2 regions of the Peptostreptococcus equinus genome follow, and region 1 is predicted to be linked to the other one. Evidence: a T-box and tRNA genes for the amino acid it is inferred to sense, from the RefSeq annotation. Region 1 holds a T-box; the other holds one or more tRNA genes.

Region 1 (16,104 bases):
CATCTTCATCTGCTATATAAACTTTTTTTGATTGACTCAGTAATATAGAAAGAGACTTTTTCGCCTCCTCTTTATTCTTTATCTCAATTTGCTTTTCAACCTTATTTTTTTCATTGCCAGTATCAACATTTAATACATCTGTAGTTTTTGATTTTTCAATATGATTTCTAACTGCAGAAAAAGCTCCTATATAAATTGCAAAAAATATTAAAGCACAAAGTATTATAAAGGCCAATTTATTTTTTCTATATAATTTATAGAACAGACTATATATTAAGTGAAAAAAACTAGCTATCAACTTAAAAATATATCTTATAATCTTCATACTACTCCCCTTCTAATTTTTTATTTATATTATTTGCTAGACTAGCAAATTCTTCTAGACTTAAAGTTTCTCCTCTTCTCTTTTCATCTATATTTGATTCCAATAGTACCTCACTAATCTTACTTTTATCTAAAATTCCCATACTTGTAAGTGAATTTAATAAAGTCTTTCTTCTCTGACCAAATGCTGCTTTTACTGCTTTGAAAAATAGTTCTTCATTATCTACCTTGTATTTTTTTTCTGGCCTAACTCTTAATGCTATCACTATTGAATCAACATTTGGTTGTGGTACAAATAAATGCCTTGGAACCTTAGCCACTATTTCAGTATCGCAATAGTATTGAACTGCTACAGAAAGTGCCCCAAAATCTTTTTTTCCAGGTTTTGCATTCATTCTCTCTGCAACCTCCTTTTGTACCATAACTACTATATCACTAACATTTATAGATTCTTCTAAAAATCTCATGATAATTGGTGTAGTAATATAATAAGGAAGATTTGCAACCAATTTTACTGGTCCACCGTCTAGATTTTGGTCTATGAGCGTCTTTACATCTGCCTTTATAATATCTTCATTTACTACCTTAATATTATCAAAGTCTGATAAGGTATCTTCTAAAATTGGTATAAGACTTTTGTCTATTTCTACAACCAATACTTTTTCCGATTTAGATGCCAGGGCTCTTGTAAGAGTTCCTATTCCAGGTCCTACTTCTATTATTTTATCATTTTTACCCGCATTTGCTCCTTCAACAATTTTATCTATTATATTATCATCTATTAAAAAGTTCTGACCTAGTGACTTACTGAATCTAAAGCCATGCTTATTTACAACCTCCATAGTTGCTTTATGCGATGATAGTCTCTTATCCATATCTTAACCTGCTTTCTTAATCTCTCATCTTTTCTTCCATCAGACTTTTTATAATTCTCTTAAAGCATCTTCAAATTCTTTTCTACTGACACCATAATTATTTAGCCTATTTAAAAACTGCTTTGAATTCCCGTATCCAATACCTAATATCTTACCTAAAAAGTCTCTTTTATAGGATGAATTTTCACTCCCTATTAGTCCATTATATATTAAATCTTTTTGTGAAAATTCTTTTCTATCCTCTATTGATTGTGTTCTAACTTTCTCAAGTGCTGATAAAATACTCTCTGGACTGGCATTTTCGATGCCTATATCTCCATCTTTTATTGCATCTTCTCTTGGTAAAAATGCATGCTTGCAATTTGGTACTTGCTCAACTATTTTTTTTCTAATTTTTTCTCCTGCAAAATCTGGATCAGTAAAAATAATTACACCTCTTTTTTCTTGTGCTGTCTTTATTCTTTCCATCACTCCTTTAGGAAATCCAAATCCACCAGTTGCAATCAATTCACAATCTAGAGCTTTCTTAACCGCCCTTATATCATCTCTACCTTCTACTACAATAACTTCCTTTATCATCAACAAAACTCCTAATTTTATATCTAAAAATCTATCTTTTTATCAGTTAGAACTCCTTTGTTTAGAGCCATCCTATATTATATCACAGACATAGAATAATATAGTCAATTTTAATTATTTTTATTCATTTAAATCAAATAATTTTTCTAGACTTCTTATTTTTCTTCATTATTCTTTTCATCTATATTTATCTTATTTTCATTATTATTTCTAACTAATATTCTAGCAACCTCTCCTAGCAAATTTGAATAATATGATAACATTAATACTGTCATTAGCTTATCTTCTCTTCTAATTGTCTCATCATTTTCTATTTCTTTACGAGAATTTTCATTGACTACATCATCCTTATCAAGAGCATCAACCTTACTGTCATAGTCGCCTTCATTTCTTTCAATAAAAGTATCTACTATATCCTCTATTTTTACCTTGACCCTATCATTCATGCTTAACTTATTTTTTAGAAATGAGCTATATACCTTTTCTATGTCATCATCCGTTGCACACTCATCCATTAATTCCTTTATTTCGGCAAGGCTCATACTTCTTTTTAATATACATACTATAATAATTGTCAAAATATGCTCTCTATTATACTTTTTCTTTGCTGCAGGCTTTATTATACCACCTTTAGCATAATTATTTATCATTGTCTTTGTTACTTTTTGTTCCGTTTCATCATATGGAAAATACTCATCAAATAAAGTCAGCACCTGATCCATATACAAATCTATTTTGGGAATTTCATCTAATTTAATATCTTCTTTTTTTATCAATTGATCAATAATATATTTTACTTCTTCCATATTGTACCTCTCTTAAAATTAATACCTATATAATTATTATAATTCAAGACTTGTTAAAAGTCATTATATAGTTTATAATAATATTATAAGTAGTTTTTAAAACTACTTATTTAAAATATAAATATATAATTAAAAAATCAAAAGAGGTGAAAAAAAATGAATGCACTTAGAGACCCAATCAGCTCACTTACACATCTAATAGGTGGTTTTTTATCCTTACTTGGACTTGCTCTATTAATATCAAAACAATTAATAGTCGGAAATATAAATATTCAACTATTAGTGGCTACAATTATATTTGGATTATCCATGGCAATACTTTATTTTACCAGTGGAATATATCATGCTATCAGAGCCAGCAAAGAAAAAGCTATTTTAGTAATGAGAAAATTGGATCATTCGATGATATATGTATTAATTGCTGGATCTTATTCTCCATTTTGCCTATATGTATTACCTAAAAAAATAGGAATACCTGTTTTTTTAATTCTTTGGTTTATAACAATAATAGGATCTGTAATGAAAGTCATGTGGATTAATATGCCTAGAAAATTGTCTTCCGCTTTATATATAGCTATGGGCTGGACAGCAATATTTTTAATAAAAGATCTATATATAAACTTGATCCTGCCTGCCTTTATTTTATTAGTGCTAGGTGGCTTATTCTACACTATCGGTGGTGTAATTTACGCAATAAAAAAACCTAACATAAAAAATTGGAATTTCCATGATATTTTCCATATATTTATTATGTTAGGATCAATAAGCCATTTTCTATTAGTATTTAATTTTATAATTTAGTTATTTACATAAAATAAGAGCCCCTAATGGGACTCTTATTTTTTTAGCTAGACCTAGAATATCTTTTTTTCTCTCTATCTATAAACATTAGAATAAGTGCACAAAGTAAAAGAATAGGACTAATTACTATAGCCTTCAATCCTATAACCTGAAGTGATTTAGCTCCTATAATCGCTCCTAACACAAAGCAAAATATCACAAAGAAATACATAAGACCTGATTCTAAATGCTCTCTTCTTCTCGTGTGTATAAATTCCATTGTCTCATGAGTACCAGACCTAAGATTTCCTATACACATAGTAGTTGAAAATCCCTTACTATGTAATTTTCTAAATGCCTGAACCTGTATGCCACATGCAAAAGAAATTATAGAGTTTGCCAAAGAATTACTACTAGCAGAGAGCATTGATACATACGCTAATAGTATAACCTCTACTAAAAGAGCGAGCTGTCTCCAATGTATTCTCCTATATTTATACAAATTCATCTTCATTATCTGTGCCAAAGCTATCCCTAAGGCAAAAGCAAGTATAGGAAATAAATAATAAAGACTTTTTTCCAAATCACCCTCGGCTGCATGCACTCCAAACAAAAGCATATTACCAGTTTGAGCGTTTGAAAATACCTCTCCTCTCCCTAAATAAGAATAGGCATCCATCAGTCCACCGCTCAATGCTAAAAATATAGCAACTTCAAATGATTCTGACATCTGTACAGCTTTTCTCAAAACATTTACTCCCTTCTGTTATAAATAAAGCTATAAGCAATGATACATTTTTATTATTTATCCTTACTCATTTGCTTAGATTTTTCTACGCATGCAAGTTGACCTTTTATAACAGCGTTTCTAAGACCATTTTCTTCCAGTACTTCAACTGCTGCAATTGTAGTACCTCCTGGAGAACAAACCATATCTTTCAATTGACCTGGATGTTTTCCTGAATCTAACATCATTTTAGCAGCTCCTAATACTGTTTGTCCGACCATTTTATAAGCTTTATCTCTTTGAAGTCCTGATAATACCGCTGCATCTGCCATAGCTTCCATAAACATAAATATATAAGCAGGACCAGAGCCGCTTAGACCTACTACAGCATCCATTAAATTTTCTTCTATTATTTCTGCTTTTCCAAATGAATTAAATACTTTATATATTTTTTCTAAGTCATCTTCATTTACTTTATTATTTACAGCTATTGCAGACATAGCTTCACCAACTAAAGCTGGTGTATTTGGCATAACTCTAGCAATTTTTTTATCATATCCCAAATATTCTTCAATTTCTTCAATAGTAATTCCAGCTGCAACCGAAACTATGATAGCAGTATCCTTAATTAGACCGCATACCTCTTCAAGAACCTTTTTTATCATATTTGGTTTCACTGCAAATATGACCATATCTGCACCCTTTACTGCATCTCTATTACTTGAGGTAACACCTACCCCAAATTCTTTTTTAATTTTTTCTAGCTTATCCTGTCCTCTATTTGCTACAGTAATATTTTCTGCAGATACTAAATTTGATTTAACAAGACCACCAACCATTGCTGATCCCATATTTCCTGCACCAATAAAAGTTATTCTATTCATAAAATCCACCTCTATTAATTATATTTTCTACTTCTTTAAATTTATTATAGCATAAATTATGCCTTCTATTATTTAAAAAAGCATAAGTAATATTTAAACATTACTTATGCTTTAAAATCGAATTTGCTTTATTTAATTATTTATTTAATCATATTATAATTCTTAAATGTTTAGTCAAGTATATATGCTCTAAATTCTTCTAAGACTTTTTTACTTTTTCTTCTCGATACTGGTAAAATCTTACCTGAATATAAAGTCAGTTTATCTGCTCCTATATTTTTTATGTGTTTAATATTAACATATACACCTCTATGTATTTCTACCAGAGATTCTATTCCAAAGGGCAAAGCTGTAAAAGTTCTATAACAAGTTTTTATTATTGATTGATGCTTTATACCTATATACAAATTTTTATCAACTCTTTCTATATATTCAATGTCATTTAGATTAATTCTATAATGATTTTTATCGTAGTCTACTATTTCATATATACAACCTATTTGTTCATATTTTCTAATAAGCCTATCCATAACCTCTTTTAAGTCATTTTCTAAATGAGATTTTCTAACAAATCCAAAAGTATCTATAGAAAAAACTTCATATACCCTATCATTTTGAGATGTCACAAATATAAATATAGCTGATGTATCAATTAGCGATATATTTCTAGCCAATTCAATGCCATCATCCTGACCTATTTCTATATCCAAAAAATACAGAGAAAATTTGTATTTATCTATATCACTTATTAAATTGTAACAACTATCGTAGCAACTTATATTTACATCTATAAAAGCTTTCGAAAAAATTTTACTGATTATATTTTCTATATCTTTTAAGAAAACACTATTATCATCGCATATAGCTATATTCATAGTCTCCCCCTTGAGTTTAAGCTCTAAAATAAAGCTTTAATTTGAATAACTTATCCTTTTCTCGCTTCATATGACCACCATACTTGGATACTATATCCTCAACTATTTTTAAGCCGTACCCTCTAGATAGTGAATTTTTTTCCGCATATTTGCGCTTGCTAATATCCTTATTTTCATTAGAACTACATTCCTTGAAATTATTATAAATGGCATATTTTATATAGTCACCACAAAGTTCTGCTCTAATTATAATTTTTCTATCTTCTTCTTTTAAATTAAGAGAGGCTTCAATTGCATTATCTATTGTATTAAATAATATTGAAGATAATTCATAATTATCCAATGAAGTTTCTTTAGGTAAAGCTACTTTTATATCATAATTTATGTTATTAGCATCCATATCTTCTATCTTATCATTAATGACTACATCTGCTATAAAATTTCCAGTTCTGAGCTTTATAGGCAGATTTTGATATTGCTCACTTAAGGAATTATAATAGCTTACAACACTCGTATCATCTATTATCCCTTTCATAACATACATATGATTATTTATATCGTGCATCATCTTGGAAATTTTTTCCTGGCTATCTATCATTTTGTTTAGATATCTTTCATTTGACTTACTCATACCTTCAATTATTAATTTATCTGTAGTAATTCTGTTTGAATCGGATATCTTATTATAGAAATAGAAATTAGCGATAGATAGAACAGCAATTATTAATTTTATATACGATTCATATTTACTAGCTTTTTCATAACTATTTACTATATTAATATTATTAGTATTATAGTCAAAAGAGTTCAGAATACTACTTATACTTGATATTGCCACGATGGATAATACTAAAATTATTGCAAAAAAAATCTTATCTTTTTTATTGTAAAATTTAAATGTTGGCATAAATTTTTTGAACATATATAGCACTAATATTGTAATACTTATTCTTAAAAAAATATATATTAACTGAACAATAACACTGCTTCTTATTGGCGAAATTATAATTTGATATAAGCTACTTATACATATACTACCAAATATTACATCAACTATTGTCATCAGAAATATTGATATCACACCATACAAGAAAATAATCTTATCTTTATCCATAAAATAAAAATATATACTTATAACTATTATATATGCAACTCCCAGAACGCCACCCATGTTCATAATAATATTTATTTTTTTTGGCAGTAAATTTAGTATAGCAAAAGGATAAAGTAATATACAGAAACCTATATCTAAAACAAGCCTTTTCCCTCTATTAAATCTTCCACCACCTAATATATATATACTAGCAATAAATGGAATTAAAATAATTAGATAATAATATAAATACCCCTCATAAAATAACTTATACATACATTTTCCTCCTTCAATTATCTTGATAATTGAATTATAACAGAAGATTTCATAAAAATGTCTACCACATATAACCTATATATGACCGCATATGTATTAAGTATAATTTTTAATATATCACAAAAAACGGTGTGATCAAACACATCATATGTGTTTGATCACACCGCATAAATTAGCAATTTTCATCAACATTATTCGACAAATAACCCTTAAAATATTATTACTTGTTATTCTTTTCCAGCCAGTCTATTACCTCCAATAATCCATCACACCTAGCTATAGACTGATTCTTCATAGCTTCTGTAGGTTGTTTGAAATCAACCACATTTATACAAGGAAAGCCACCATTATAAGCAGCTTCCACACCAGATGGAGAATCTTCTAATATTAAACACTCTTTTGGCTCTAGTCCTAATTGCTCCGCAGCCTTTAAAAATATTTCTGGATTTGGCTTTGAATGTTCTACCCAATCACCATACATATAACCTTGAAACCTATCATATAAATTGGTTCTTTTTAATCTATCTACTGATCTGTCTTCTCTAGTAGAAGTTGCTATTGCTCTTTTGTATCCATTTTTTTCTAGATAATCTACTATTTCATATACTCCAGGTAGTACCGGTATAGGGCTAGAATCTAATTTAGCCACCATAGCAGCTGTCTTTTCTCTTGAAATTGAATCAAAATCTATAGAGGAGTCATTATATATTTCCTCTAAACCTTTTATTAGTCCTGTTCTATTTCTTCCCATTACCTGCGTATAGATTGAATCATCCATTTTATAGCCATACTTTGCCATAGTTTTTGTCCAAAAAGTTGAAGACATCCTCTCTGTATCAAAAATTACGCCATCAACATCAAATATTACGCCTTTTATATTTTTCATTACAAAACCACCTAACATAAACTTTCTTATAAAATTATACATATCCAAAAACTGGATAGGTATAATTTTTTATTGTATAAATATATTTATACTTTTCTAGTTATCCATATTAAGTCTTATATACTTTACAACATAAAACCGCTATTATACTCCAAAGAATTTCTTTGCATTTTCTCTAGTTATTCTACAAACCTCTTCATATGGTATGTTTCTTTCTTCTGAGATTTTTTCAGCCACATATTTTACAAATGAAGGATTATTTCTCTTGCCTCTCATTGGAACTGGTGCAAGATATGGTGAATCTGTTTCAATTAGCATATATTCCATAGGTATTTGCTTTGCTACTTCAATAGTCTTTCTGTTATTTTTAAAAGTAATAGTTCCAGGTATTGATATATAGCATCCTAGCTTTATGTATTCTTTTGCTAGTTCCACCTCACCGCTATAACAATGTAGTACACAGCCAGTCTCTGGAGCCTTGTATTTTTTTATTATTTCAAAGCAGTCTCCATGAGCATCTCTATCATGAACAATAAAAGGCAACCTTAGCTCATTAGCTAGTTGAATTTGCTTAATAAAAAATTCTTTTTGGGTTTCTCTAGGCGAAAAATCATAGTAATAATCCAAACCTATTTCACCTATTGCTACTACCTTTTTGCTAGAAAGAGCAAGTTCTTTTATTCTTTCTATATCCTTATCCGTAATATTTTCAACTTCATGTGGGTGATATCCAACAGCCGCATATATAAAGTCAAATTCTTCTGCTAATTTTATGGCATCTATAGAAGTCTTTGTATCTACTCCAGGATTTACTACATTACTTATATTATTATCCCTTAATAACTGTACCAACTCAGATCTATCTTCATCAAATTTCTCATCAGTAATATGAGCGTGTGAATCAAACAGCATTATCTCACCTCAGATCCATCAATTGCCCCTAAAACCTCTGGCAAAACTAAATCACTTCCATTATCTCCAGCTGCCAATATCATACCTTGAGATTCTACTCCCCTTAGTTTTACTGGCTTTAAGTTACATACTACAACTACTTGTTTTCCTATCATTTCTTCTGGTTTATACCACTGTGCTATGCCAGAAACTATCTGTCTAACTTCAGAACCAAGTTTTATCTGTGATACTAATAGTCTGTCCGCTTTTGGATGCTTTTCACATTTTACGACTTTACCAACTCTTAGCTCAACTTTTTCAAAATCTTCAATAGTGATTTCTTTCTTGTGTTGTATTTTAACTTCTTGATCTACTATTTTTTCAGCAAACATTTCTTCTAATATCTTTATTTCTTCTTCAACATCTAATCTTGGAAATAACACCTCTCCCTTTTCAACCTTTGTTCCATCTTTTATTAATCCAAATTCATTTGTACTTTCCCAACTTGTCAATTCTTCTTTGCCAGCTACACCTATCTGAGCAAATATCTTTCTTGAAGTCTCCGGCAACAATGAACTAATTAATGTCGATATCAGCCTTATAGACTCACAAAGATTATACAATACATGATTTAACTTATCTTTTGAAGTCTCATCCTTAGCTAAAGCCCAAGGCATAGTTTCATCTATATATTTATTTGTTCTTCTTACAAATTTCCATACACTTTCTAGTGCTTCATGGAACATTAATTCATTCATTTGCTTTTCAAAATCTACTCTAGATTCTTTGTATGTATCTATTAAAGATTGATCAAATTCATTTGTTTCATCATTTTTCACTAAAATATTGTCATTATATTTTTCTACCATAGATACTGTTCTGCTAACCAAATTTCCTAAATCATTTGCTAGATCTGAATTTATTCTATTTATAAAATTCCTATGAGTATAAGATCCATCTTGTCCAAATGAAAACTCTCTTAATAAGAAGTATTTCAGTGCATCTACTCCATATTTATCTACCATCTGACCTGGATAAACTATATTACCCTTTGATTTACTCATCTTATCATCAGCAAATAAAATCCATCCATGACCAAATACTCTCTTTGGAAGTGGTAAATCAAGTGCCATCAATATTGCAGGCCATATAATTGTATGGAACCTTACAATCTCCTTTGCAACCAAATGTACATCTGCTGGCCAGTATTTTTTGAAGTTTGTATCGTCTTCACCCTCGTACCCCAAAGCAGTTATATAGTTGCACAAGGCATCTACCCATACATAAATTACATGCTTTTCATCAAATGGAACCTTTATACCCCAGTCAAATGAAGTTCTTGTCACAGATAAATCTTCCAAACCTGGATCTAAGAAATTTTTTATCATTTCATTTTTTCTACTTTCTGGAAGTACAAAATCTGTATTTTCAAATAAATCTCTTAACCTATCTTCATATTTAGATAACTTAAAGAAATAAGATTCTTCTTTTACAACCTTTGTTTCTCTACCACAATCTGGACATCTATTTCCTTCTAGCATCTGACTTTCTGTCCAGAAACTTTCACAAGGAACACAATAATTACCTTCGTATGACCCCTTGTATATATCTCCCTGTTCATAAAGCTTTGTAAAGATTTTCTGTATAGCTTTTTCGTGTCTTTCTTCTGTTGTTCTAATAAAGTCATCATTAGTTATTTCTAACTTTTTCCAAAGGTCCTTTATTTCAGCTATTTGAGCATCCAAAAAATCTATTTCTTTCATTCCTGCTTCTTTAGCTTTTTTCTGTATTTTTTCTCCATGCTCGTCTGTTCCAGTTAGAAATCTTACATCATAACCACAAAATCTCTTAAATCTTGATATAGCATCTGCTGCTATTGTAGTATAAGCATGACCTATATGTAATTTTCCACTTGGATAGTATATAGGTGTTGTTACGTAAAATGTAGGTTTTTCTGCCATATTATTCCTCCTAAATAAATATTAAAATAAAAAATACCCCTATGTATAAAACATAGGGGCGAGTATTAATTCACGGTACCACCCTAATTTACCAACTAAATAAATTGGTATCTTAAGTGACTTAACGCGCCAAACGCACATCTTACTCATTTCAGATATGAGGCTCCAAGACCATTTTCAATATCTTTGGGGTATTGGTTTTCAGCTAATCCAACTCTCTGTAACCTTAGTAATATATCTCTTCTCTTCACTGCCAATATTAATTATATATTTTCATTTTATTATATATATAATTAAAAGTCAATCTAGATAGAAAAATGCACCCAAGTTAATTTACTGAGTGCATTTTTATATACTTATAAAATTGATTTTGCCTGAATTGGAGTTGATAGTATAACTGAAGTCTTTGTTCTACCAAAGTCTTTTAAACCATCTATTACATCTTCAAGTTCATCCATATTTTCAACTATTACCTTTATTAATGAACTATCGTCTCCTGTTATATGATGACATTCAACTATTCTTGGATCATTTTTTACCTTTTCTAAGAATTTTTCATAAGCTGATCCTGGAAGAGATACATTTATAAATGCCTTTATTACTCTGCCCATAGAATCTGGATTTATTATTGCCTTATATCCTGATATTATACCAGCTTCTTCTAATCTTTTTACTCTTTCAGATACAGCTGGAGAAGTTAAACCTACTGCTATACCTAAATCTTTCATAGAAATTCTTCCACTATCCTGTAGTATTTCTATTATTTTTGCATCTGTTACATCCATTCTTTCTTCATATGGTTTTCTCGTCATTTTGTCACCCCACTAAAACTTATATTTATATACTAAAATTTCTTTTTCTGAGCAATCATATTTTGTTTCAAATCCCATAATTTTTGTGACAGGTCCACCTTGTAAATATGGGGATTCTTTATTCTCTTGTATTGATTCCATATACAGGCGAGTTCATTGCGTGTATGATCTTTTACTTCTTCCACTGTCTTCTTTTCTCTTACACATATACCCTTTAAGAATAATGGAGATAACATCTCCTTTACCTTATAATTTTCATAAGTTTTTGTTTTCCATGTGTAAATTGGATCAAAAATTTCTAGTGGTTTACTAGTATCTATCTCTTCATCTGAAAGCATTATTAAATCCGCTTCTGATTTACCAAAACTATTGTATATTCTCACAACCTTTTTAAATCCTGGATTATTAATTTTTTCTGGATTTTCAGATATTTTAATCTTAGGCTCAAGTATACCTTCTTTGTTTGTTGTTGCGCAAAGCTTATAAACACCACCTAATGAAGGATAATCATAAGATGTTATTAATTTAGTTCCAACACCCCATGAATCTATTACCGCCCCTTCCTGTTTTAAAGAAGTAATTGTATATTCATCCAAATCATTTGATGCTGTTATTTTCGCATCTGGGAATCCCGCTTCGTCTAGGCGTTTTCTTACTTCTTTTGACAGGTAAGTCAAGTCTCCTGAGTCAAGCCTTACACCTAGTGGTTCATAGCCCTTTTCTCTTAACTCTTTAAATACAGTAATCGCATTTTTTATACCACTGTCTAAAACATTATATGTATCAATTAAAAGCAAGCATGTCTCTGGATAGGTATCTGCATATGCTCTAAAAGCATCTAGTTCTGTATCAAATTTTTGCACCCAACTATGGGCATGTGTACCTGAAATTGGAACATTAAACATTTTTCCCGTCAATACATTTGATGTACCAACACATCCACCTATTATAGCTGCTTTTGCTCCATATAAACCCGCTTCTGGTCCTTGTGCTCTACGAAGACCAAACTCTAAGACTGGGTCTCCATTAGCAGCATAACATACTCTTGAAGCCTTAGTCGCTATTAAAGTCATAAAGTTTACTATTGATAATATGGCTGTTTCTACTAGCTGAGCTTGGTACAATGGTGCTTTTACTATTAAAATTGGTTCACCAGGATACATGACAGTTCCATCTTCAACTGCATATATATCACCAGTAAATTTAAACTTTCTTAAAAATTCTAAAAATTCATCATCAAACAAGCCTAAACCTTTTAGATATTCAATATCATGATCATTAAAAGCCAAATTTTGCACATAATGAACTACTTCTTCCATACCACATACAATTGTATAACCGCCTTCGCAAACGTTTTTCCTGAAAAAAACATCAAATACCGCTATATCTTCGTGTATACCTTTCTTGAAGTATCCATTCATCATTGTCAACTGATATAAGTCAGTCAACATTGTTAAATTTGTTTTCATTTTTATCTCCTTATATTTCCGACAATAGCCACCTAATCTAACTTTAGTTTTTAAAGTTTGTATAAGTTACCTTTATTTTAACATATTTATTAATAAAATTCCATTTAATTTAAAAATATATTGATTTTTTTACTTATACACATTATATATATAGTATTTTATCTTTGAAAATGTATTCCTATTTTAATTACTATACTTGTAATCATGAGTTTAAAACCTAATTTTAAGAGTTTTTTCTTTATAAGAAAATGCAAACAAGAAATGTAGGTTAAACAAAATAAAACATTCTCATTTGCATTATATACTTTTTATTAAATTCTCTAATCTTTTTATATGATTTAATTTTTTATTTATATTAAATTTGGTAATTTATAAATCTAATACCTGTTTATAAATTATATCTTTTTTAACTTTCCTTTCTCTACTGACCATTTTTATGGCATCTTTTTTACTTTGTCCTTGCTCAATTAACTTAATTACATAATCTCGATCACTAAGTTCAGAATAATTGTTTAAATCTTCGTCAATCGGATTTGAATTACCTTCTAATACCAATATATATTCCCCTCTAGGATCATTTTCATTATAAAAGTTTATAGCCTGACTTATATTTGTCCTATGATAATCCTCATATTTTTTGGTAAGTTCTCTACACAAAGATATTCTTCTCTCTCCCAAAATATCAAACATTAGTTTAAGAGTCTCTTTTAGTCTATGTGGTGATTCATAAACTATGAGTGTTCTCTCCTCATTTTTTATCTTCTCCAAACGATCTTTCTTTTTCTTTTTATCCCTATCTAAAAAACCTTCAAAAACAAACTTATTAGTATCTAAACCAGATCCTACCAATGCGACAACAAATGCTGATGGACCAGGTAAAACCTCCACTTTAATTGAATTTTCAATACACAAACTAACCATATCGGCTCCTGGATCTGAAATGCCTGGCATACCTGCATCGCTTACAAGAGCTATATTAGTTCCCTCTTCAAGCTTTGATATTATAGCTGATCCTTTCGTTATTTTATTATGCTCGTGATAGCTAATTAGTGGCTTTGATATATCAAAGTGATTCAATAGTTTTATAGTATGTCTAGTATCCTCTGCCGCTATTAAATCTACTTCTTTTAATACCCTCAGAGTTCTGTAAGATATATCTTCTAGATTACCTATAGGTGTTGGGCATATAAATAATTTACCTTTCATCCTTATACCTCCACACTTTGATTTGCATAAATACTTAATAATTCTTCAGTATATGTTCCATCCTCTTTATACACATATAAGGGATTCAGTATCTTAAGCTCTGGCTTAGCATATTTTACAAACTCTACCAGTACTAGCTTAGGAGACTTTCCTACTTTTGAATGAATAAATCTCATAACCTTGGCTTCCAACTTATACTTTCTACCAAAATCTATTATATCAACTAGTCTTTGACTTCTATTCACCATAAAAAATTTTCCATTTGGCTTTAATAAATCTGCTGCTATCTTTATAACATCTTCTAAATCACACATTATACCATGCCTAGAAATAGCTTTTTTATCGTTTGGATTAATCATTCCATTTGAGTGCATATATGGTGGATTAGATGTAACCACATCATAAGAATTTTTACCAATAATCGAACATATTTGTCTCATATCTATATTCTCAATTTTAATTCTATCTTGTAAACGATTGAGCTCAACAGATCTTTTTGCCATATCAGCTACTTCATCCTGTATTTCTACTCCAATAATTTCAGATACTCTACTTTTCCCAGATACTAAAATCGGTATTATACCTGTTCCTGTTCCAAGATCAACCATCTTATGTTTTTGTTTTACTTTCACAAAATTAGCTAATAATACAGCATCTATACCAAAACAAAATCCATTGGGATTTTGTATTATCTTTAATTCATTAAATTGTAAGTCATCTATTCTTTCATTTTCTTTTAGATACTTATCTATATTTTCCATATAATTTCTTATTCCTGTTCTAATCTCTTTAATTCTGCTAAAGCTTCTGCATCTAATGTTTCATCTGCTATAGGATTTGTCTTGATATTATCTTTCTTAAAGGCCTTTACTACCTTGTAATCACCTTCTGATAATACACCAAACTCTTTATTATCTTCATATTCTACCTTAATAGTTTCTAGCAAATAATTTGCTTCTACTACTTTTGCTTTTCTATTATCATATAAATCTTTTACTATCCATCCCTGAGCAGGCATTTTCTTGATAGCTTCTGCATATCCCTGAGACTCATATTTTAGACAGCAGAATAATCTGCCACATACCCCTGAAATTTTTGCTGGATTTAAAGATAATCCTTGGTCTTTTGCCATTTTTATTGATACAGGCATAAATTCACCTATCCAATTTGAGCAACATAAACCTCTTCCACAAGGTCCAATGCCATTTAGTATTTTAGCTTCATCTCTTACACCAATCTGTCTAAGCTCTATTCTAGTCTTGAATATTGCAGCTAAGTCTTTGACTAGCTCTCTAAAGTCAATTCTTCCTTCTGCTGTAAAGTAAAAAATTAGCTTGTTTCTATCAAACGTATATTCACAATCTATCAAAAACATATCTAGATCATGCAATTTTATCTTTTCTTGGCAAACAGCCGTAGCCTCTTTTGTCTTTACTTTATTTTCTTGATATATTTTGCTATCTTCATTAGTTGCCAGCCTAATAATAGGCTTTAAAGGACTTACAATATCATCTTCTTTCACTGATCTAGTCTCTATAACAACCATACCATATTCGAGACCTCGAGATGTTTCTACTATCACGTCATCTCCTATTTTTAATTCTATATCAAGCGGATCAAAATAATATATTTTTCCCGCAGCTTTAAATCTTATTCCTAC
Region 2 (16,104 bases), 370 kb from region 1:
GATTCTACAATTAGACCAGTCTCATTTTCTATTACTGTTTCTGGATGTCCTCCAACCCTAGTAATAATTACTGGTATAGCGCATGCCTCTGCTTCTATTACAGATACTCCAAAACCTTCGCTAAGTGATGGAAATACACATACATCACAAGAATTATATACATATTCAAGTTCATGACTTGGAACTCTACCCAATAAACTTATGTTATCCCTAGAATTAAGTGTTGAAATCTGTTGGATTAAATTTTCTTTTTCATTACCTTCGCCGCCTATTTTAAGTCTCAATTTTTTCCCGAACAATTCTCCTGAATACCTATTATAAAGCATTTCAAAAGCATCAATTAAATATTTAATACCATATTTCTTTTCTAGACTTTTTACTATACCAAAGGTAAAATATTTTTCATCTCTATAACCATTTAGTGGTCTAAATTTATCTACATCCACCCCAAAATAAGTTATTTTCGCTTCTTTTTTTGTATATAGATTTACTTCTCTAGCCATATCAATACTATTTGTAAAAATATAATCTGCATATTTGAAATTATGTTTTATTATATTCTTTTGTATAAATCCGTTTCTTGGAAAGTCATATATATCTGTCCCCCAGACAGATATAATATAAGGTCTATGCCCCAAAAGCGTACCTATAAAACCATAGCTACTAGCATAGTGGGCATGCAGTATATCTGGATTAATTTTCTTTACTAGAGATCTAATATTTTTAATATGACCTAAATATGATAATTTTTTATATATTTTTTCATTTTTAACTTCATTTACATTAGTTTGGAAATTATGAACATTTACACCATCAATATCTCCACCATTTAATGAAATAACATGAATCTCGTAATCCTTATTTTTGAAGAAGTTGCACCACTTAATAACATGTGAGTTATTTGCATCTCCTAAGTAACATATTTTTTTCAAGAGATACCTCCTTTATATTCAAATAATAAATATGCTTCTCATAGAATATACTATAAGAAGCACATATTAATTATTATACAGTTCCTGCCATTTCTAATATTTCAACCGATGACAAGGCTATAGCTGTTCCTCTGACAACACATGATATTGGATCATCCGCTAATCTAACAACTAAACCAGTTATTTCAGATATTTTTTTATCCATTCCATATAATAGGGCACCCCCACCTGTAAGAACTATTCCTGTATCTGCTATGTCAGATGCTAGTTCTGGTGGTGTATCTTGTAGGGCGCTTATTACTAGATTACATATTTGACCTACACTTATAGACATTGCATCCATTATTTCTATAGAACTTACTGTAATAGCTTTTGGTAAACCGCTAGCTAAATCTCTACCAGTTATCTTTACAAATCTTTCTTCTTGTCTACTATAAGCACAACCTATATCTTTTTTAATTCTTTCAGCTGTTCTCTCACCGATCATTACATTATAATTTCTTTTTATATATCTTCTGATATCTTCATCAAATTTGTTACCAGCTATTTTTATTGACTTACTAAGTACTGTTCCACCAAGAGAAATAACAGCAACATCAGTGGTTCCTCCACCTATATCTACTACTAAGTGTCCACCTGGCTTTGTAATATCTATTCCTGCTCCTATGGCTGCGGCTATAGGTTCTTCTATTAAAAGAACTTCTCTTGCTCCAGCCTGTCTAGTAGCATCTTCTACAGCTTTCTTTTCAATATCGTTAATTTTAGAAGGTACAGATACCATTATTCTAGGCATAACTATTTTTCCCATACCCTTCTTTTCTCCAATTATTGAGATAAAGCCTCTTAGCATTTTTTCTGCATTATCATAATCAGATATTACACCATTCATCATAGGTCTTATAGCCTCAATTTCCTTTGGTGTTCTACCTATCATTCTATATGCATCATTTCCAACTGCAATTACTTCATCTATTCTATTGTCTACTGCAACAACTGAAGGTTCATTTAACACTATACCTTTATCATCTACAACCATTTGTACATTTGCAGTACCTAAATCGATCCCTATATCTATACCAGCCATAAAAACCTCCGAAATTATATATTAGTCTTCAACTATTTCTACATCGCCACCAAGCGATCTAAATTTCTTATCAATATCAACATATCCTCTTTGAATATGATATATTTCTCCGATATTAGTTACACCCTCTGCAATCAAACCACAGAGAATTAAGGCTGCACCTGCTCTTAGGTCAGTTGCTCTTACATCTGCACCTACAAGTTGATCCACACCGTTTACTACAGCGCTTCTTCCATCTATTTTGATATTTGCACCCATACGATTAAATTCAGTTACATGCATAAATCTATTTTCAAATACTGTTTCTATAACAACACCAGTACCTTCAGCTACCGTTAACATAGCCATAAATTGTGCCTGTACATCTGTTGGAAAGCCTGGGTGTGGTAAAGTCTTTACATCTATTGGCTTTATTATTTCTGGACCTACAACTCTTACTGAATTTTCATCTTCTTCTACTTTTGCACCAGCTTCTCTAAGCTTTGCTATTACTGGTTTTAAGTGATCTAATATTACATTTTCTAAAGTAATATCTCCCTTAGTCATAGCAGCTGCTACCATATATGTAGCTGCTTCTATTCTATCTGGTATTATTGTATGTTCAGCACCATGCAGCTTTTTTACGCCCTTTATTTTTATAGTATTAGTTCCAGCACCTCTAATTGATGCTCCCATTTCATTTAGAAAATTAGCTAAATCAACAATCTCTGGTTCTTCGGCTGCATTTTCAATTATAGTTATTCCATCAGCTAGTACAGCTGTCATCATAATATTTTGAGTTGCACCTACAGAAGGAAAATCTAAGTATAATTTATTACCTATTAAATTCTCTGCCTTTGCTTCTACAAAACCATGATCCATATTAATTTCTGCTCCAAGAGCCTTAAAACCTTTTAAATGTAGGTCTATAGGTCTAGTTCCTATAGCACATCCACCTGGCATGGAAATTTTAGTGTGGTTAAATCTCGCTAGCAATGGTCCCATTACTAGAAAGGATGCTCTCATTTTCTTAACTAATTCATATGGAGCTTCACAAGTCTTAATATTTGATGAGTCAACTATTAATGTACCATCTTTATATTCTACTTCTGCACCTAAGTGTCTAATTAAATCACTTATTACGTGTACATCTCTTAGATTTGGTACACTATTTAAAACACATTTCCCATCAACTAATAAAGTCGCAGCTATTATTGGTAATACTGCATTTTTTGCTCCATCTATCTTCACCGTACCATTTAACGGTGCACTCTTTCTAACTCTAATTCTTGGCATATTTTTCTCCCTAATTTCTAAAACTGTATATTTATCTGCATTTATAAAACTTAAAAATCAACTTTCCAAATCTTATAAATGATAATAAACATATATTAATAGTATATAAATTTTTTATTAAATATGTCAACTATTTTCATATAAATACAAAGCATAATTTCAAGCGTTTCTATTTTAGATATAATTATTTGTAGATAAAAAAGGAGATAATAGGTATCTCCTTCAATCTAAACAAAATACATCTATATTATATCAAACAAACAGTCTATAAATCAACAAATTATCATATTTTTACTGACATTATTCTATTATTTATACTTATTAATCACTATAATCCAATTTTTTCTTCTATTATTTTAGCAAGTCCATTAGCAAGGTCACCTATTTGATTTATGTCTTTACCTTCAAGCATAACTCTAACAAGAGGTTCTGTACCTGATGGTCTAATTAAGACTCTTCCATGACCATCCATCAGTTTTTCTATTCTTTCTATTTCCTGTGCTATATCGTCAATTTCCATATACTTACTTTTATACTCGTTTTTAACTTTAACATTGACTAATACCTGTGGATACTGATCCATTACAGAGGATATTTCAGATAAAGACTTATCATTCTCTTTGACAATAGAAGCTAAAACTAATGATGACATTGTCCCATCACCTGTAGTATTATAATCCAAAAATACTAGGTGGCCAGATTGCTCTCCGCCTAAACAATATCCATTCTTCAACATCTCTTCTAACACATATCTATCTCCTACACCAGTTGTAGCAATATTAATATCATTTTCTTTAGCGGCAACAATCAGACCTAGATTAGACATTACTGTTACGACCAATGTATTATTTTTTAATTCATTATTATTTTTCATATGTATAGCGCTAAGAATCATTATCTTATCGCCATCAACTATTTGCCCTTTTTCATCCACTGCTATTAGTCTATCTGCATCACCATCATAGGCAAGTCCCATCTGGGCTTTTTCTTCCACTACCTTTTTCTGCAACATTTCTGGATGTGTAGATCCACAATTATTATTTATATTGCTTCCATCAGGATTTGCGTTTATTTCAATTACTTGTGCACCTAACTCTTTAAATGCCATCGGTGCCACCTTATATGCTGCACCATTTGCACAATCTAAAACCACCTTCATTCCTGTAAAATCTTCATTTATTTTAGATTTTAAATAATCAACATATATTCTACTTGCTTCATGATCAAATACTTTTTTTCCTAAATCTAATGCTACTGGAGTTTTTAGTATTTTTTCAGGATTATCTATATATTTTTCAATTTCTAATTCTACTGAATCATCTAATTTAAAACCTTTGCTGTTAAAGAATTTTATACCGTTATATTCCACAGGATTATGTGATGCAGATATTACCACCCCACAATCGGCTTTATAATATCTAGTCAAATAAGCTACTGCAGGAGTAGGTATTATACCAACTGTTATAACATCACAACCAACTGACATCAAACCTGCTATAAGAGCAGATTCCAGCATATCTCCTGATATTCTAGTGTCTCTTCCAACGACCACTTTTACTTTTTCTTTACCATCAGCTAATACATAGCCTCCAGCACGTCCTAATTTGTAAGCAAGTTCGCAATTCAATTCTGTATTGGCAATTCCTCTTACACCATCAGTTCCAAAATATTTTCTCATCTATATACACCTCTTAATTTACTTAATAATTTATTTACATTTATAAAATAAAATACATAATAGATTTTTACACAAAAACCCACTATGTATTTTATTTTACCATAAAAAAGTCCATTTTTGTTACTTATTATAAAAAAAGACTGCCACAAAATGTGACAGTCATATTTTATAATATTAATTTTTCTTCTGAGCCATAACTGCATTATATCCAGCTTCTAAAGCTTGTCTATTTACAGGTATGAATTTTTCTTTTCTCTTTCCGAAAACTTTCTTGAATGCTTCAAGAACAGAGTCTATATCAACACTGTTATCAACAGCTAAGAAAGCTCCAAGCATTACCATATTCGCAAATTTAGGCCCACCTAATTCGTTAGATAGATCATTGGCATCTACATAGTATACTGATATATCATCTCTTTCACTCTTTTCGTGAACTAGAGAACTGTTTATTAATAAGTTTCCTCCTGGTATAACGTCTCCTTCAAACTTAGTTAAAGATGGAGAGTTCATGATGATAGCAGCTGTTGCATCATCAGTTATAATTGGAGAACCTACTGGCTTGTCTGAAATTGTAACAGCACAGTTAGCTGTACCGCCACGCATTTCTGGACCATAAGAAGGTAACCAAGAAACTTCCTTATTTTCAATCATTCCAGCATAAGTCATTAACTGACCCATAGACATAACACCCTGACCACCGAATCCGGCACAAATAACTCTAGATGTACTCATTATTATTTTTCCTCCTTAGCAGCTTCAATATCAACGTCTCTAAAATTCTGAACTGGGAAATAAGGAACCATATTGTCTCTTAACCACTGTAAAGCGTCTGGTGCAGTTTTACCCCAGTTTGTTGGACAAGTAGAAAGCACTTCTACCATTGAGAATCCAAGACCTGCTTTCTGAACTTCGAAAGCTTTTCTAATACATTTTTTAGCCTTTCTAACTTCTGCAGGAGTATCTACTCTTACTCTTTCTACATATACAGCACCAGTTAAAGTAGATATCATTTCAGCTATTCTGATTGGGTAACCATGAAGCTCAGGATCTCTACCACCCTGACATGTAGTTCCTTTTTCACCTATTAGTGTAGTAGGAGCCATCTGTCCACCTGTCATACCGTAAGTAGTGTTGTTAACGAATATAACTGTTATTTTTTCACCTCTATTAGCTGCATGAACTATTTCAGCAGTACCAATTGAAGCTAAGTCACCATCTCCCTGATATGTAAATACAGTATGATCTGGTAAAACTCTCTTTATACCTGTAGCACATGCTGGTGCTCTACCATGAGCAGCTTCATGCATGTCGCAATTAAAATAATTATATGCAAGTACTGAACATCCAACAGGAGCAACTCCTACTGCATTTCCGCACTGATCCATTTCTTCTAAAACTTCTGCAACTAGTCTATGGATAATACCATGAGTACATCCTGGACAGTAATGTGTCTGTGCATCAGTTAAACCTTTAGTTCTTTCGAAAATTACAGCCATTACTTAACACCTCCCATAATTTCTTTTGCTCTTCTTACTATTTCCTTTGGTTCTGGAACCATTCCACCTGGTCTACCATAGAAGTGTACGTTATGTCTTCCGTTTGAGCCTAACTTAACATCTTCCACCATCTGCCCCATTGACATTTCGATTACGAATAAATCCTTGCAAGCTGGGATTTCATCAAATGCGTGGTATGGATAAGGCCATACAGTCTTAGGTCTTATTAGACCAACCTTGTATCCTTCTTCACGTAGATCTTCAACACAGTTCTTAACAACCCTTGCCATTGTTCCATAAGCAACGAATACTAATTCTGCGTCTTCAGTTCTATCCATTTCAACCTGAACTTCTTCTTTTTCTATAAGATCATATTTTCTACCTAAATGATAGTTATGTTCTTCAAGAATTTCAGGAGATAAGTATAGAGAGTTTATTATGTTTGGTTTTCTTTCTCCCTTTGTTCCAGTTGTAGCCCAATCCTTAGCAGGAATTTCTCTCTGCTTTCTTGGTCTATCAAAATCAACTGGTTCCATCATCTGTCCTATCATACCATCTAGTAATACTAGGACAGGAGTTCTATATACTTCAGCAACATCAAAAGCATCCTGAATCATATCACATGCTTCTTGTACACTTGATGGAGCGTAAACTGGAGTTCTGTAGTCTCCATCACCACCACCTCTTGTACACATAAAGTAGTCAGATTGAGAAGGTTGTATTGATCCTAGACCAGGGCCACCTCTCACTACGTTTAATATAACACATGGTACTTCAGCACCTGCACAATAAGTTATACCTTCTTGCTTTAATGCTAGTCCTGGAGAAGATGAAGAAGTTAGTACTCTAGCACCACATCCACCTGCACCATAAACCATGTTTATAGCAGCTACTTCAGATTCAGCCTGAACAAAAGTTCCTCCTATTGCTGGTAATTCTCTTGATAAATATTCTGGTAACTCACTTTGTGGAGTTATTGGGTAACCGAAGAAATGTCTACATCCTGCTGTTATAGCAGCCTTACCGAATGCTTCGTTACCTTTCATTAGTATCTTAGCCATTAATAATCCCCCCTAAAATTAATCTCTTTCTACAGTAATTACTGCATCAGGACACATCATAGCGCAGCTTGCGCATCCGATACATTCTTCCATTTTTTCAACATGTGCTGGGTTATATCCCTTTGAGTTAACCTTTGATAGGTCAAGCTCAATTATTCCTTTTGGACATACAGAAACGCAAAGTCCACAACCCTTACAGTACTTTTGATCAAAAGATACTCTACCTTTAGCCATTGTGTTGCCTCCTTAAAATAAAAATTAGTCTAAATAGTTTAATATATAAAAAACACAGCTACATCATCCATCCTTCTCTTAGCATCAATTTGATAGGTATAATTTCACCTTCAAAATCAGCTGGGATGTCCTTAACTAAAGATTCCAAACAAGAAACGTACCTAATAGGCAAATTTCTCTCTTTAGATACCTGACGGCATACTTCTTGGCCTCTTTCTAAGTCTTCAATAGTTGTTGCTTTTAGCATATGAGTATTATTGATTAATCCAGTTATCTTCAATTTTGAAGCTTCCTCAATTTCGTCAATATATTTCATAACTTCTTCAGCAGTCTGTGTCTTTTCTCTGTTTGCATTAACCACGAAAAACATATCGTAGTCATCATCTTTTATCATATCTCTATAACGAGCTATAACTGTGGCTCCTACTTTGTCACCACCTAAATCTATTATATTGTTGTAGTCATCATTTAGTAATGGAGTGTGAATTTCAGCAGATAATGCTGGAATATCAAGTGTAGGAGCATCAACTGAACTAGAAATCATGTGTATACCATTTTCTTCAAACATATCTTTTAAACCTCTTGATCTGAAATAAACGTTTACCACATCTAGGTCAGTTACAGCAAATTTACCTTCTATTTCTTTTCTAAGCTTTAATGCATAATTCGCAGTAAATTCGCTCTTACCACTACCATAGTGACCAGTTATTATTCTTATTCTCTTAGTCTTTTCCATTTCTTTCTCCATTCCTAGTTACTCAGTACTATTTAAATCTATATGGTATGCAAAACACATACCATATAGAAATTTAGTTAAATTACTGTGCATCGTAACTTTGAGCTTCTTCTTCTCCCTTTAATACTCTTAGTGCACCAAGAGTAAGCGCTATCATTTCATCTTCACCAGGATATACCTTTACATTTCCTATAAATGATACTCTTTCTTCTATCATCTTTGTAAATGATTTAGAATAAGCTATACCACCTGTTAATAATACTGCATCAACCTTTCCTGATAATACCGAAGCACAAGCTCCTATTTCTTTAGCTATTTGATAAGCCATTGCTGAATATACTAATTCAGCCTTCTTATCTCCTTTTTCTATCATAGCTTCAACATCTCTAGCATCATTTGTATTTAAATACGATACAAGTCCACCAGCACCTGTTATAAGCTTCTTAATATCATAAATTGTATATTTTCCACTATAGCACATTTCTACCAACTGACCTATTGGCACTCCACCACTTCTTTCAGGTGAGAATGGTCCTTCTCCATCAAGAGCGTTAGCTACATCCACTACACATCCAGCCTTGTGAGCTCCTACAGAAACTCCTCCACCCATATGTGCAACTATTAAGTTAAGATCAGTATATTTTTTACCAATTTCTTCAGCGTATCTTCTTGCTATAGCCTTTTGGTTAAGTGCATGAAAAATACTCTTTCTTTCTATATTAGCCATACCTGATATTCTTGCTATTTCTTCCATTTCATCAACAACAACAGGATCTACTATATAAGCAGGTATATTAAGTTCCTTTGAAAATTCGTTAGCTATTATACCGCCTAAATTCGATGCATGCTGTCCAGATACACCTACCCTTAAGTCTTCTAACATATTTTCAGTTACACTATAAGTTCCGCCCTTTATAGGCTTCAATAAACCACCTCTACCTACTACACAATCTAAACTTGATAGTTCGATATTGGCAGATTTTATTTCATTTTCTATAACTTCTTTTCTAAAGTTAAATTGATCTGATATTTGTTTAAACTGAGCAATTTCCTCTGATGAATGACGTAAAGTAGTCTCAAAAACTTCCTTATCATTGTCATATACAGCTATCTTAGTTGAAGTTGATCCTGGATTTATAGCTAGTATTCTATATACTTCCTTCATTTTATACCTCCAAACATTTTTCCCATTATTATTTGATAATAGATTATTTATTTTATCTTTGCAAAAAAAATATTTATACATCCTATCTCTTGTTGTAACGTTTTCATATTACACAAAATGTATAAAAATCTTTCTTTCATATACTATTTTATTACTAAAGTAAAAAACTTGCAAGAAAAATATAAAATTAACAATAAACCGATAACCTTATTTTTTTAATGCAAGCAAATTTTATATTATATTTAATTTTATTTTTTTAAGCATATACAAATAGTATTTTAATTTTACTTATATATATATTATTTTTCACAAGTGATTTTTAACAAGTATTATATTTTCAATTTGTTTTATTTTTATACAAAATTCTATAAAATTTAATATTTTTTAATAAATTATTTTTTATTAAGATCTACTTCACTTATAGAATCCTTTATCTCAATTGAATTAGGTATAAGCAATTTTATTTTTTTCCCAATAAAATCCTTAATATTACTATCATCAATATTTTGTGTTTTTATTTCACTTATATGATCTATAGAATCTTTTGTTCCCTTAATTGTAACTTCACTTGGTGATATGGTAAGATTCTTAGCATCATATTGACTTCCATCATAATCTATTTTTATAGGTACATTTTTTTCAATGTAAAAAGTTACTTCTGCCTCTACTTCTTTTTCTGATATATCTACATTTACCTGATGTCCATCTTTATCAAAAGCCAATAGCTTAACTTTTTGATTGACTTTCGAATTCGTTTTATCCCCTAGTTTTAGACTACCTCCTACATAATCAACGAGATTTATAAGACTTCTAGGTCCACTAACTGTCACCTCATCAAATGATTGTTCTATAGAATAAATATTCTCTTTAGGCATACTATTTTGCTTTATCTTAACTGGAACTCTCTTTGTAAGTTTTTTCTCAAGATTTATTACATAAGTATTATCCTTTAATTCCCTAGAAACCCGGTTTGAAATGTTGGTAGTCAAGTTTACAATATTCTTACCTTCTACTGGTCTTACCACTTCTCCATAAACTCGTACATTATTTGCATTTAATTTCTGCAGTTCGGATAACTTACCAGAAACAGTGACATTTGTAGTCACATTTTTATTTGGATAAATCACATATCTTTCTTTTTCTATTTCACTTACATTTGTAATTGTAATTGGAACATTTTCTATGACCTTTTTGTCATCTGGATCCACAACAGCAATTACATATAGCCAAAGAGCTATAGAAGCAACAACAGAAATAACCTTATATTTTATATTAGCTTTATCTCTAATCTTTTTTTCCATTCATTACACCTCTACTCTACCTATTACATTTTTACATTATTTTTTTATCTTATCTCCAATAAACTTCCAGTTACTCTCTGATTTTGTCTTGTAAAAATTTTTAAGTATATTGTATAGTCTTTCTCTTGTGACATCTCTATATATTTTTCCTGATCTAGCTATAGATACTCCACCAGTTTCCTCAGATACAATCAATGTAAGACAATCTGATATTTCACTTATACCTATTCCTGCCCTATGTCTTGTTCCCAATTCACTGCTTAAATCTTTTCTTTGAGTCAATGGCAAAAAACAAGCTGCAGACTTTATTTTTGTATCTCTTATTATTACAGCTCCATCATGTAATGGGGTATTAGGAATAAAAATATTTCCTAATAACTGTTTAGTTACTTGACCATCTATTTTTATACCAGTCTCTACTATTTCTTTTATCTTTGTCTTTCCTTCTAATACCAGTAGAGCTCCTATCTTCTTTGAGGCAAGGTCATAAGTGCTCTCTAAAATTTCTTCTACTAAATCTTCTATTATTTTATCATTTTCAACATCAGAATTTTTGCCAATTCTAACTATACTTGTATTTCTACCTATATGTTCTAAACCTGCTCTAAGCTCTGGTTGGAATATTATAAACGGCAATATAAATCCAACTTCTAGTATTTTTACTAACACCCAGTACAAAGTATGTAATTTAAACAATCCACTTAATTGAGTAGCTATGAGCAAAAATATTACACCTTTTAATAATTGTTCTGCTCTTGTATCTTTAATAAATTTTAACATTTGATAAAAAATATAGGATATTATCAATATATCAACTACATCATTTATACTTATTTTTGTCAGGATTTGAGTTATATTGTTTATAATCAAGTTAATTGCTAACATTGAAGACCTCCTAGATTTTACTAAGATTACTTTTTCGAAATAAAATTTTTTCGTTTTAATTAATGAATTTCCCAAAAAATAATTCTACATTTTATTTTACCACATATAAGAGATGGGTAATAGTCTATATCAATTTATAAATCTTAAAAAATTTTAAAAAATTAATAAAGAAAAATACAAAAAAAAGACTACCTTTATAAGTAGTCTTAATGAGCGCACAGGGATTCGAACCCCGGACACACGCCTTAGAAGGGCGTTGCTCTATCCAGCTGAGCTATGCACCCATGATAATAAATATTTTGGAGCGGGAAACGAGATTCGAACTCGCGACTTCGACCTTGGCAAGGTCGCGCTCTACCACTGAACTATTCCCGCATATAAAAATGGCGACCTGGAAGGGGCTCGAACCCTCGACCTCCAGCGTGACAGGCTGGCATTCTAACCAACTGAACTACCAGGCCGCATTAATTTCTTTCTTATGGTGGGAGTAACAGGGCTCGAACCTGTGACCCCCTGCTTGTAAGGCAGATGCTCTCCCAGCTGAGCTATACTCCCACATACAGAAAATGGAGCGGGTGAAGGGGATCGAACCCTCACAGCTGGCTTGGAAGGCCAGAACTCTACCATTGAGCTACACCCGCATATAAAATATAAAAAAAAATGACTCCTAGGGGAATCGAACCCCTGTTACCGCCGTGAAAGGGCGGTGTCTTAACCGCTTGACCAAGGAGCCAGAATAAATCTGGTTGCGGAGGAAGGACTCGAACCTCCGACCTTCGGGTTATGAGCCCGACGAGCTGCCAACTGCTCCACTCCGCGATATTGTTTGTACCTTCAAAACTGAATATATTATGTATTATGTCATCTTTTTTGGTCAAGTCCTCGATCTATTAGTATCAGTAAGCTACATACATTGCTGCACTTACACCTCTGACCTATCAACCAGGTAGTCTTCCTGGGATCTTAACCTTGCGGTGGGAAATCTTATCTTGAAGTTGGCTTCGCGCTTAGATGCTTTCAGCGCTTATCCTTTCCATACATAGCTACCCAGCTATGCCCTTGGCAGAACAACTGGTACACCAGAGGTATGTCCATCCCGGTCCTCTCGTACTAAGGACAGATCTTCTCAAATTTCCTACGCCTGCGACGGATAGGGACCGAACTGTCTCACGACGTTCTGAACCCAGCTCGCGTACCACTTTAATGGGCGAACAGCCCAACCCTTGGGACCAACTACAGCCCCAGGATGTGATGAGCCGACATCGAGGTGCCAAACCTCCCCGTCGATGTGGACTCTTGGGGGAGATAAGCCTGTTATCCCCAGGGTAGCTTTTATCCGTTGAGCGATGGCCCTTCCATTCAGAACCACCGGATCACTAAGTCCGTATTTCTACCTTGCTCGACCTGTATGTCTTGCAATCAAGCTCCCTTTTGCCTTTACACTCTTCGTACGATTTCCGACCGTACTGAGGGAACCTTTGAGCGCCTCCGTTACCTTTTGGGAGGCGACCGCCCCAGTCAAACTGCCCACCAGACAGTGTCCCAAGACCAGATTCATGGCCTATGGTTAGAGTCCCAATACTACAAGGGTGGTATCCCAAGGGTGACTCCATCAAAACTGACGCCCTGATTTCATAGTCTCCCACCTATCCTGTACATGTAGTATCGAAACCCAATGTCAAGCTACAGTAAAGCTCCATGGGGTCTTTCCGTCCTGTCGCAGGTACCCGGCATCTTCACCGGGATTACAATTTCACCGAGTCTGTTGTTGAGACAGTGCCCAAATCGTTACGCCTTTCGTGCGGGTCGGAACTTACCCGACAAGGAATTTCGCTACCTTAGGACCGTTATAGTTACGGCCGCCGTTTACTGGGGCTTAAGATCACTGCTTCGATTGCTCTAACAGATCCCCTTAACCTTCCAGCACCGGGCAGGCGTCAGCTCCTATACATCGTCTTGCGACTTAGCAGAAACCTATGTTTTTGGTAAACAGTCGCTTGGGCCAATTCTCTGCGGCCCCATTTCTGGGGCACCCCTTATCCCTAAGTTACGGGGTCATTTTGCCGAGTTCCTTAACAACAGTTCTCTCGCTGGCCTTAGGATACTCTCCTCACCCACCTGTGTCGGTTTGCGGTACGGGTACCTTTAATCTCGATAGAGACTTTTCTCGACAGTGTGAAATCAGCTGCTTCGCTACTTAGTTTCGCTCCCATTCGTATCCTAGCATTAATCAAACGGATTTGCCTATTTGATCTGCCTCAATACTTAGACACACATAACCAACAGTGTGCTCAGCTTATCCTACTGTGTCATCCCATCTCTCAAACGATTATCGGTAGTACAGGAATATCAACCTGTTATCCATCGCCTACGCCTTTCGGCCTGAGCTTAGGTCCCGACTAACCCAGGGAGGACGAACCTTCCCCTGGAAACCTTGGGTTTACAGCCTGAGGGATTCTCACCCTCATCTCGCTACTCATGCCAACATTCTCTCTCCCATACTGTCCACAGCTCCTTACGGTACTGCTTCATCCTGCATGGGAAGCTCCTCTACCCATCATATTTGATGCCGTAGCTTCGGTAGTATGTTTTAGCCCCGGAAATCTTCGGCGCAGGATCACTCGACCAGTGAGCTATTACGCACTCTTTAAATGAATGGCTGCTTCTAAGCCAACATCCTGGTTGTCTATGCAATCCCACATCCTTTACCACTTAACATACATTTTGGGACCTTAGCTGACGGTCTGGGCTCTTTCCCTTTCGACTATGAACCTTATCACCCACAGTCTGACTCCTGAATAAAAGATTATGGCATTCGGAGTTTGATAGTCTTCGGTAAGTGCAATACCCCCTAGGACATTCAGTGCTCTACCTCCACATCTCTACATTCAAGGCTAGCCCTAAAGCTATTTCGAGGAGAACCAGCTATCTCCGAGCTCGATTGGAATTTCACCGCTACCCACAAGTCATCCCCGCACTTTTCAACGTACGTGGGTTCGGACCTCCGCGAAATTTTACTTTCGTTTCATCCTGCTCATGGGTAGGTCGCCCGGTTTCGGGTCTACGTCATGTAACTAATTCGCCCAGTTAAGACTCGCTTTCGCTACGGCTACACACCTGAAGTGCTTAACCTTGCCACATAACGTAACTCGTTGGCCCGTTCTACAAAAAGTACGCGGTCACGCGAATAATGCGCTCCCACAGATTGTAAGTGTAGGGTTTCAGGTTCTATTTCACTCCCCTCCCGGGGTTCTTTTCACCTTTCCCTCACGGTACTATTCACTATCGGTCACTAGGTAGTATTTAGCCTTGGTGGATGGTCCCACCTGCTTCCCACAAGGTTTCACGTGTCTCGTGGTACTCTGGATCATGTCGGAGTCTTCTTGCTTTGTTTACGGGACTATTACCCTCTGTGGTCGAACTTTCCAGAACTGTTCTACTCACAATACCTCTCCTTTGTGACATGTCCGCAACCCCAAATTAGTAAACTAACTTGGTTTGGGCTCTTCCGCGTTCGCTCGCCGCTACTTACGGAATCGAATTTCTTTCTCTTCCTTCAGGTACTTAGATGTTTCAGTTCCCTGAGTTCCCCTCCATAGACTATGTATTCATCTAGGGATACTTGAACATTACTTCAAGTGAGTTTCCTCATTCAGAAATCTTTGGATCAAAGTGTATGTGCCACTCCCCAAAGCTTATCGCAGCTTATCACGTCTTTCATCGGCTCCTAGTGCCAAGGCATCCGCCCTACACCCTTAATAACTTGACCAGTTATTATTGAGATTTTTCTAAATTTAAGACTTACGTCTTGTTAAGAATAATTGGTGTTTTTACAAGTTTTCTCTTGGATAGATTACTATCATTTTATTAGATGTCATTGTATATCACAATATATTCAGTTTTCAAGGTACAATACTCGTTTATCTTTTTGTATTCTTTAAGATACTCCTTATAAAATACTCAGTCACATACTAATTGTATGTTCCATCCTATTTTTTAAGTGCGTCTCTTAAATTATGTCAAAAATATTTCACGAGCTTTATGATACTTATTGAAAGTATTTTTATTTGAAATTTTCATGTTAAATGAACCTTCAAAATTGAACAGCAGGTAATTCTCCTTAGAAAGGAGGTGATCCAGCCGCACCTTCCGATACGGCTACCTTGTTACGACTTCACCCCAGTTATCGACTCCACCTTCGACGATTTCCTCCTTACGGTTGGATAATCGGCTTCGGGTGTTTCCGACTCCCATGGT

What was found. The T-box of region 1 lies ahead of metG (methionine--tRNA ligase). A T-box ahead of a tRNA ligase gene usually reads a tRNA of that ligase, here a tRNA-Met.
Region 2: it has a tRNA-Met gene. The T-box ahead of metG (methionine--tRNA ligase) is inferred to sense a tRNA for this amino acid. The anticodon was not compared.

What each region holds. Positions count from the first base shown of each region.
Region 1 is NZ_CP114052.1:140,216-156,319, reverse strand. Features, by position in the region: gene O0R46_RS00895 (hypothetical protein) at 1-325, opposite strand, end outside; gene rsmA (16S rRNA (adenine(1518)-N(6)/adenine(1519)-N(6))-dimethyltransferase RsmA) at 327-1,199, opposite strand; gene rnmV (ribonuclease M5) at 1,248-1,778, opposite strand; gene O0R46_RS00880 (DUF1836 domain-containing protein) at 1,934-2,584, opposite strand; gene trhA (PAQR family membrane homeostasis protein TrhA) at 2,741-3,385, shown strand; gene O0R46_RS00870 (YoaK family protein) at 3,429-4,112, opposite strand; gene proC (pyrroline-5-carboxylate reductase) at 4,166-4,975, opposite strand; gene O0R46_RS00860 (LytR/AlgR family response regulator transcription factor) at 5,146-5,850, opposite strand; gene O0R46_RS00855 (sensor histidine kinase) at 5,867-7,219, opposite strand; gene O0R46_RS00850 (HAD family hydrolase) at 7,440-8,105, opposite strand; gene O0R46_RS00845 (TatD family hydrolase) at 8,250-9,017, opposite strand; gene metG (methionine--tRNA ligase) at 9,017-10,957, opposite strand; T-box leader at 11,009-11,217, opposite strand; gene O0R46_RS00835 (Lrp/AsnC family transcriptional regulator) at 11,314-11,742, opposite strand; gene O0R46_RS00830 (nicotinate phosphoribosyltransferase) at 11,802-13,238, opposite strand; gene rsmI (16S rRNA (cytidine(1402)-2'-O)-methyltransferase) at 13,608-14,444, opposite strand; gene O0R46_RS00820 (tRNA1(Val) (adenine(37)-N6)-methyltransferase) at 14,447-15,205, opposite strand; gene O0R46_RS00815 (PSP1 domain-containing protein) at 15,214-16,104, opposite strand, start outside.
Region 2 is NZ_CP114052.1:1,765,132-1,781,235, forward strand. Features, by position in the region: gene O0R46_RS08785 (glycosyltransferase family 4 protein) at 1-932, opposite strand, end outside; gene mreB (rod shape-determining protein) at 1,006-2,016, opposite strand; gene murA (UDP-N-acetylglucosamine 1-carboxyvinyltransferase) at 2,038-3,291, opposite strand; gene glmM (phosphoglucosamine mutase) at 3,620-4,969, opposite strand; gene O0R46_RS08805 (2-oxoacid:acceptor oxidoreductase family protein) at 5,144-5,701, opposite strand; gene O0R46_RS08810 (thiamine pyrophosphate-dependent enzyme) at 5,704-6,465, opposite strand; gene O0R46_RS08815 (3-methyl-2-oxobutanoate dehydrogenase subunit VorB) at 6,465-7,526, opposite strand; gene O0R46_RS08820 (4Fe-4S dicluster domain-containing protein) at 7,545-7,760, opposite strand; gene O0R46_RS08825 (ATP-binding protein) at 7,819-8,496, opposite strand; gene buk (butyrate kinase) at 8,579-9,661, opposite strand; gene O0R46_RS08835 (CdaR family protein) at 10,054-10,962, opposite strand; gene cdaA (diadenylate cyclase CdaA) at 10,999-11,847, opposite strand; tRNA gene O0R46_RS08845 (tRNA-Arg) at 12,058-12,131, opposite strand; tRNA gene O0R46_RS08850 (tRNA-Gly) at 12,148-12,222, opposite strand; tRNA gene O0R46_RS08855 (tRNA-Asp) at 12,232-12,308, opposite strand; tRNA gene O0R46_RS08860 (tRNA-Val) at 12,327-12,402, opposite strand; tRNA gene O0R46_RS08865 (tRNA-Gly) at 12,415-12,488, opposite strand; tRNA gene O0R46_RS08870 (tRNA-Glu) at 12,509-12,580, opposite strand; tRNA gene O0R46_RS08875 (tRNA-Met) at 12,591-12,666, opposite strand; rRNA gene O0R46_RS08880 (23S ribosomal RNA) at 12,718-15,616, opposite strand; rRNA gene O0R46_RS08885 (16S ribosomal RNA) at 15,972-16,104, opposite strand, start outside.